3 regions of the Solibacillus isronensis genome follow, and region 2 is predicted to be linked to each of the others. Evidence: predicted binding sites of a transcription regulator. Region 2 holds the regulator's gene; each other region holds the start of a gene.
The links. The regulator Rex, encoded in region 2, represses fermentation and respiration genes when NADH is low (regulators of the CRP and FNR family bind a similar motif). The targets are predictions, from matches to a motif close to TTGTGAAATATTTCACAA.
Positions count from the first base shown of each region.

Region 1: a site for Rex is predicted at 1,165-1,182, ahead of M3166_RS04260 (DUF1641 domain-containing protein). Genes of this name have one in related genera too.
Region 3: a site for Rex is predicted at 1,323-1,340, ahead of yeiL (transcriptional regulator YeiL). Genes of this name have one in related genera too.

Region 1 covers NZ_JAMBOC010000001.1:827,329-829,608, forward strand. Annotated here, with positions in the region: gene M3166_RS04255 (aldo/keto reductase) at 1-701, opposite strand, end outside; gene M3166_RS04260 (DUF1641 domain-containing protein) at 1,239-1,667, shown strand; gene M3166_RS04265 (NAD(P)/FAD-dependent oxidoreductase) at 1,703-2,280, shown strand, end outside.
Region 2 covers NZ_JAMBOC010000010.1:6,470-8,749, forward strand. Annotated here, with positions in the region: gene M3166_RS18475 (ABC-F family ATP-binding cassette domain-containing protein) at 1-719, opposite strand, end outside; gene M3166_RS18480 (redox-sensing transcriptional repressor Rex) at 964-1,599, shown strand; gene tatA (twin-arginine translocase TatA/TatE family subunit) at 1,678-1,905, shown strand; gene tatC (twin-arginine translocase subunit TatC) at 1,923-2,280, shown strand, end outside.
Region 3 covers NZ_JAMBOC010000001.1:339,312-341,591, forward strand. Annotated here, with positions in the region: gene M3166_RS01595 (NupC/NupG family nucleoside CNT transporter) at 1-575, shown strand, start outside; gene yeiL (transcriptional regulator YeiL) at 628-1,296, opposite strand; gene M3166_RS01605 (MFS transporter) at 1,400-2,280, shown strand, end outside.

The DNA of each region.
Region 1 (2,280 bases), on a different contig from region 2:
GGAATCGTGATAACTCCATTTTGAATATCCCAACGTAAAATAACTTGTGAATTTGATTTTCCATACTTTTCGGCAATCTTTGCAATCGTCGGATCTTCGAGTAGATCGCCTTGCATTAATGGAGCCCAAGCTTCCAATTGAATATTGTGCTCTTTGCAAAATGCACGTAATGATTGTTGTTGTAAGCGCGGGTGAAACTCAACTTGGTTAATGACTGGTGTTACCCGAGCGTTTTTCATTAAATCCTGCAAATGCGAAATATTGAAATTGCAAACACCGATTGCTCTGATTTTACCTTTTATATACAGATCCTCTAAAGCACTCCAAGACTCGGCAAATTTATTTTTACCTGGCCAGTGGATTAAATATAGATCCAAATAGTCCAGCCCTAATTTTTCCAAGCTCTCTTCGTAAGCTGAAACAGTTTCCTCATAATTTAATCCGGCATTCCAAACTTTAGATGTGATGAATAAGTCCTCTCTATTTAAACCGGTAGAGGCCAGTGCTAATTTAATGCCCTCGCCAACACCCGCTTCGTTTCCGTAAATAGCGGCTGTATCAATGCTGCGGTAACCTAGCTCAATCGCATTTTTAACGATTTCTGCTGTTGTGTCGTTTTCCACCTGAAAGACGCCAAGGCCCATTGCTGGCATTTTTACCTCATTATTTAATTTGATTGTATCCTGTAAACTAGTAATCATTTATTGATCCTCCAATTGAATAAGTATTTCGTTGCTTTTTTATTATGGATTCAGTTAAAAATTAAAAAAAGTACGCACTTTTTCGTTTCATAGCAACGTGGAGGTTCCTATTGAGTCAAATCAACCGTTTGGAGAGTAAGTTTTTTTAGAAAAATAACATGGTGGGAAATAGAGGAGGGGGTGAATCACTTTTACTAGTAAAGAATTTTTGTTTTCTATCATATAAATACCTAATTAACCTTTAATAATGATAAGAAACAACTTATTAAATAATTCCAATATTAAAAATAATGAAGGAAAATTTTTATTATAAAATACACAAAAATACGCTAAATACATAAAAACAAAATTTTTTTAAATAATAAAATAACAGAATATTCTTGAATTAAGTTTTCCGGTCGTTTATTTCCGTTTTCTAATTGTAACAAACGAATCTTTGTGCTATCGTTGCTTATTGAATGGTATGTGAAAGTTTTTACAATCGGTATAAAATTTTCGAAAAAAAATAATATTAAGTGATGGCAAAGGAGAGTTATTATGTCAGAAATGAATAATCAGCAGGTAGAAAAAATGGCTGTTACACAAGAGCAATTAGATGTATTAGACCAGTTACTAAAGCCAGAGGTACAAGCTTCATTAACTACTTTAGTAGATAACTTACCGAAATTGGCTGAGATGACTACATTATTAACAAAAGCATATGATTTCGCGACGAGTGTTGCAACTGACGAGACATTAAAAAATGATACAGTTGCTGCTGTAACAGAAATGGCTAGTCCAGTCGTTGGTACTGCAAAATCATTGGCACAAACAGCGATCGAAGCAAAAGACCGTGCTGAAGTTAACAATGAAACAGTAGGCGTATTCGGTTTATTAAAAATGTTAAAAGACCCACAAGTTCAAGGGGCATTACGTTTTGCTAATGCATTTTTACAAGTAGCATCTGAACGTAAACAAATGAAATAATTTGTATAATCTAATTTTATTGGAGGATTTTTAATATGGTAACTAAAGAAATCGTTATTTTAGGTGCTGGATTTGCTGGTGTATTAGCAGCACAAACAGCTCGTAAATATTTAAATAAAGACGAAGCGCGTATTACAGTTGTAAACCAATTCCCTACACATCAAATCATTACTGAATTACACCGTTTAGCTGGCGGTACAATTGCTGAAGGTGCTGTAGCATTGCCACTTGAAAAGATTTTCAAAGGTTATGACATCAACTTGGAAATCGCAAAAGTAAACAGCTTTGACGTTGAAAGCAAAAATGTAGTACTTTCAAACGGCAAAACATTACAATACGATACATTAGTTGTTGCTCTAGGTAGCCAAACTGGTTTCTTCGGAATCCCAGGTTTAGAGGAAAACTCTTTCGTATTAAAATCAGTTGATGAAGCTAATGCAATTCGCGAGCATATCGAAGCACGCATTAAAGCATATGCAACAACAAAAGACGAAGCAGATGCGACAATCGTTATCGGCGGTGGCGGTTTAACAGGCGTTGAGCTTGTTGGTGAAATCGTAGACCACTTCCCTAAAGTTGCGGCGAAATACGGTGTTAAATTTGAAGATCTTAA
Region 2 (2,280 bases):
TTTGTACGAGACACTTCGTAAACAATCGACACGACCTGATCTAAGAAATAACGGTCATGCGAAACAATTAAAATCGCGCCATCATAACCTTTTAAATAGCCTTCCAGCCAGGAAAGTGTTTCAATATCCAGATGGTTGGTCGGCTCATCTAAAATAAGGAGATCAGGCTTTGACAAAAGAAGCTTAGCGAGGGCTAGGCGTGTCCGTTGTCCGCCGGATAGAGAGCGAATCGGCTTTTGATAATCTTCAGGGAAAAATTGCATCCCATGTAAAACAGAGCGGGTATCGGCTTCATACTGGTAACCGCCTGCATCTTTAAAGTCATGCTGCAACTGATCATATTCCGCCATAATGCGTGCATACTGTTCGCTATCTTCATATATTGCAGGATCGGCCATTTGCTGTTCAAGTTGACGCAACGTTTTCTCCTGATTTTGCAGGTTTACGAAAATTGTCATCATTTCGTCCCAAATCGAAAGTTCAGAGTCAATGCCTGCATGCTGCTCTAAATAGCCGACTTGGATATCTTTTGGAATAATAATTTCACCAGAGTCATAGCTCATTTGTCCGGCAATTATTTTTAATAACGTGGACTTGCCGGCACCGTTTCGTCCTACTAATGCCACACGATCACGGTGCTGTACTTCTAGTTTTACACCGCTTAATATTTCATCTGTAATAAAGGATTTATATAATTGATTTACTTGTAAGACAATCATGTTTACACCTCAGTTTCTCCTATTTAGTTTAATGGATGGGAACATTGTACGCAACGATGGATACTTTACTTGTCGCTCCTTGTTTAGTAAGATTAACTTGCTTCTGCACAAAGAGTGGAGTTCATGTTAAGCGTGTCATATCGCTTGGCGACAACTATGTGATTAAATCATGTTGGTCATCCTCGACAGGTTATACGGGGCATTATTTGAAAAAGATTTCCAAATGTACATAGGAGGAGAATGTGTGAAACAAGAAGTAAAAATTCCACAAGCAACAACAAAAAGACTTCCTCTTTATTATCGATTTTTAAAAAACTTCGCAACTGAAGGTAAAAAGCGTATTTCTTCACAGGAATTAAGTGATGCGATGAAAATAGATTCGGCTACGATTCGACGTGACTTTTCTTATTTTGGAGCACTTGGTAAAAAGGGATATGGATATGATGTCCAGTATTTACTCGAATTTTTCCGTCAAACTCTGGACCAGGACGAGGTGATGAATGTTGCATTAATAGGGGTCGGGAATCTGGGAAATGGCTTACTAAAATATAACTTCCAAAAAAATCATAACACGCGTATCGTTGTTGCATTTGATACGAAGGCACCGATGGAAGGAACGACGATCAGTGATATTCCAGTATTCCATCCAGATCGTTTGGAGGAAATGTATGAGGAATTTGGCGCGGAGTTAGCAATATTGACGGTTTCATCCCGCTCAGCACAAATGATGACAGACCGACTCGTTAAAATAAATGCAAAAGGTATATTAAATTTCACACCAGTACGATTATCTGTTCCCGATACGATTAAAGTGATGAACATTGATCTATCGGTAGAACTACAGGCTCTTACGTATTTAGTGCGAAACTCAGGTAAGTAATAAAATGTTCATTACTATAAATAGCATATTCTAGTTAATTAATGTAAAATATACATAATAATAGAGGAGGTGGCTATAGTGATAGTACATCTAAACGCGATTACACCTGTGAGCCTGATTATCATTGGACTGATTGCTTTGTTAATATTCGGACCCAAAAAATTGCCATCATTAGGTCGTGCGATGGGGACAACTTTACGTGAATTCCGTAGCGCTACTAAAGGCTTGACGGATGACGATGAAGATTTCGATACAAAGAAAAAAGTGATTGAACATAAAGAGAACGAAAAAAACGAAGTAAAGTAAAATAAGGATGTCTTGCTATGAATTCAAGAGAATTAACCGTAGTTGAACATATGGAAGAGCTTAGAAAACGCCTATTTTTCGTAGCGATTTTCTTCGTGATGGCTCTTTTCATCGGTTTCTATACGGCGAAACCACTTATTCGATACATTCAACGCAGTGATCTAGCTGCCAGTTTTTCAATGAACGCATTTAGTCCGGCAGATCCTTTAACCGTTTATTTACAAGTTACATTTATTGTAGCTGCCGTTATTGTATCTCCATTATTGCTTTACCAGCTATGGGCGTTTATAACACCTGGTTTGCATGAGGCAGAACGTAAGGCAACATTGAAATATATTCCGTATGCTTTTGTACTGTGTATAGGGGGAATAGCCT
Region 3 (2,280 bases), on a different contig from region 2:
TAATGATTCCTGAAACAGAAGAAGTAAATGAAGATGACTTTAAATTAGAGCGTAATTCTGAAGCGACAAATGTTATTGATGCAGCTGCAGTAGGTGCATCTGACGGATTGAAATTAGCAGTAAATGTTGGAGCAATGCTATTAAGTTTCATCGCATTAATTGCCTTATTAAACGGTATTTTAGGTGGTATTACAGGATTATTCGGTTTTGAAAATGTAACACTTGAAGGTTTATTAGGTTATGTATTTGCTCCATTAGCATTTTTAATCGGTGTACCTTGGGACGAGGCAGTACGTGCAGGTTCATTTATCGGTCAAAAATTAATCTTAAATGAATTTGTTGCCTACTCTAACTTCGGACCGGTTATCGGCGAGCTTTCTGACAAAACAGCCATTATTATTTCGTTTGCACTTTGTGGTTTTGCAAACTTAAGCTCAATGGGTATTTTAATCGGTGGTTTAGGTGGTATGGCACCGGATAAACGTCCAATGATTGCAAAGCTTGCGATTAAAGCGGTTGCTGCAGGTACATTAGCATCATTACTATCAGCTGCAATTGCTGGTATGTTTATTTAAAATCTTTCAGTGTTCAAGAGACTGTGCTAAAAATATTTTAGCGCAGTCTTTTTTAATACGTAATTTCTGATGCGAGTTTTTCCAGTTCAGACCGATTCTTCAGTACATACCCGCGATTTTGTTTCGTTATATAGCCGGCTTCACTAAATTGTGCTAGGACAAATAACAGGTGGCGATACGATACACCTAAGTAATCACATACTTCTGTATGTTTTTCTTTATAGAATTGTTGATCCGATGATAGTAGAATGAATGAGGCTAATCGGTTTTCCAACGGATAGGCCTGGTTTTGTGTATATTTTGCTGTGGCTGTCGTTGCTTTGTGACTTAAAAAAATACAGAGCATTTTCAGAAACACAGGATCTGCCAATAATTTTTCCTTCACTTCCTGAATGGAAATCGCAAAACATACTGACTTTGATAAAGTTTGAATGCCTTTTGAATAGCGTTCGGCATTTAACAGTTCCATTTCGCCCATGAATGTTGGGGCTGTAATAAAATCGATAAGAGAAATTTTCCCGTTTTTATGGGTAATATATAATTTAGCTTTCCCTTCAACCATGTAATACAAATAGTCAGGGAAGGAATGCTCATGGAAAATAAATTCGCCTTTATCGAATTCATACACATGGATAAATGGAACAATATCAAAAGAAAAATATTGGGAAATCGGGTATTGTTCGATATATGAGAGACTTTCATCTATTGGTAACTTTCTCAAATTATAAAGCAACTCCTTCCAATTAAATATGAGATTTCTCACATTATTGTAGTATTTCTCATGTTAATATTCAACTTAATAAAAAAGAAAAAGGATGAAGACTATGAATAATCAGCGTTGGCTCGCGAAAAACTTCTTTATGTTCTTTATTACATGGGGTATTTTCCTGCCATACTGGACAGGTTGGCTTATTAATGATAAAGGGCTTACGGTTTCGGAAGCGAGCATTATAATGGGCTTTGGACTGGTTGCACGGGCCATCTCGACGATGTTTATTTTCCCGTTTGTTTCTAAAGTAATGAGCAACAAAAATGTGCTGATCTTTTTTACTGCAAGTTCATTAATTGTGACGCTGCTATACATACCGATCAATTCATTCGGCGGCTTATTTTTAATGACGTTACTGTTCAGTGCTTTTTACCCGGCTTTATTACCGGCTGTTGAGAGCAGTGCTTCCACATTAATGCAACATGGAACCATACATTATGGGAAAGCGCGTTCGTTAGGATCTTTCGGGTTTGTCGTCGCTGTATTAATCATCAGTATGATCAGCGGGATGTACGGGGAGCAAATGATCTTATGGATGATGATTTTAGGTTTAACGGCATTGCTCATCATTCAATTCATGCCTGCACCTCAAGTTTTAAGTATAGTGCCTGTAAAAGAGGATGGAAAAACGCTCTCAATGAAGGGTCTATTTGAAGTGAAAAGCTTTATCATCGTATTGTTTGTCGTCATTTTACTTCAGGGGGCACATGCATCGTACTATAACTATGGCTATATTTATTTACAGGATCTGAATGTCAATCCGTTTTATATCGGCATGATTTTAAATGTCGCAGTAATATTTGAAGTTCTTTATTTTTTCAAGGCCGATACAATTTTAACAAAATGGAAACCTTCTTCATTATTGCTTGTTGCGGCAATTGGCTCGAGCGTTCGTTGGATTTTAGTTTACGCATTTCCGAATATGCCGATGTTTAT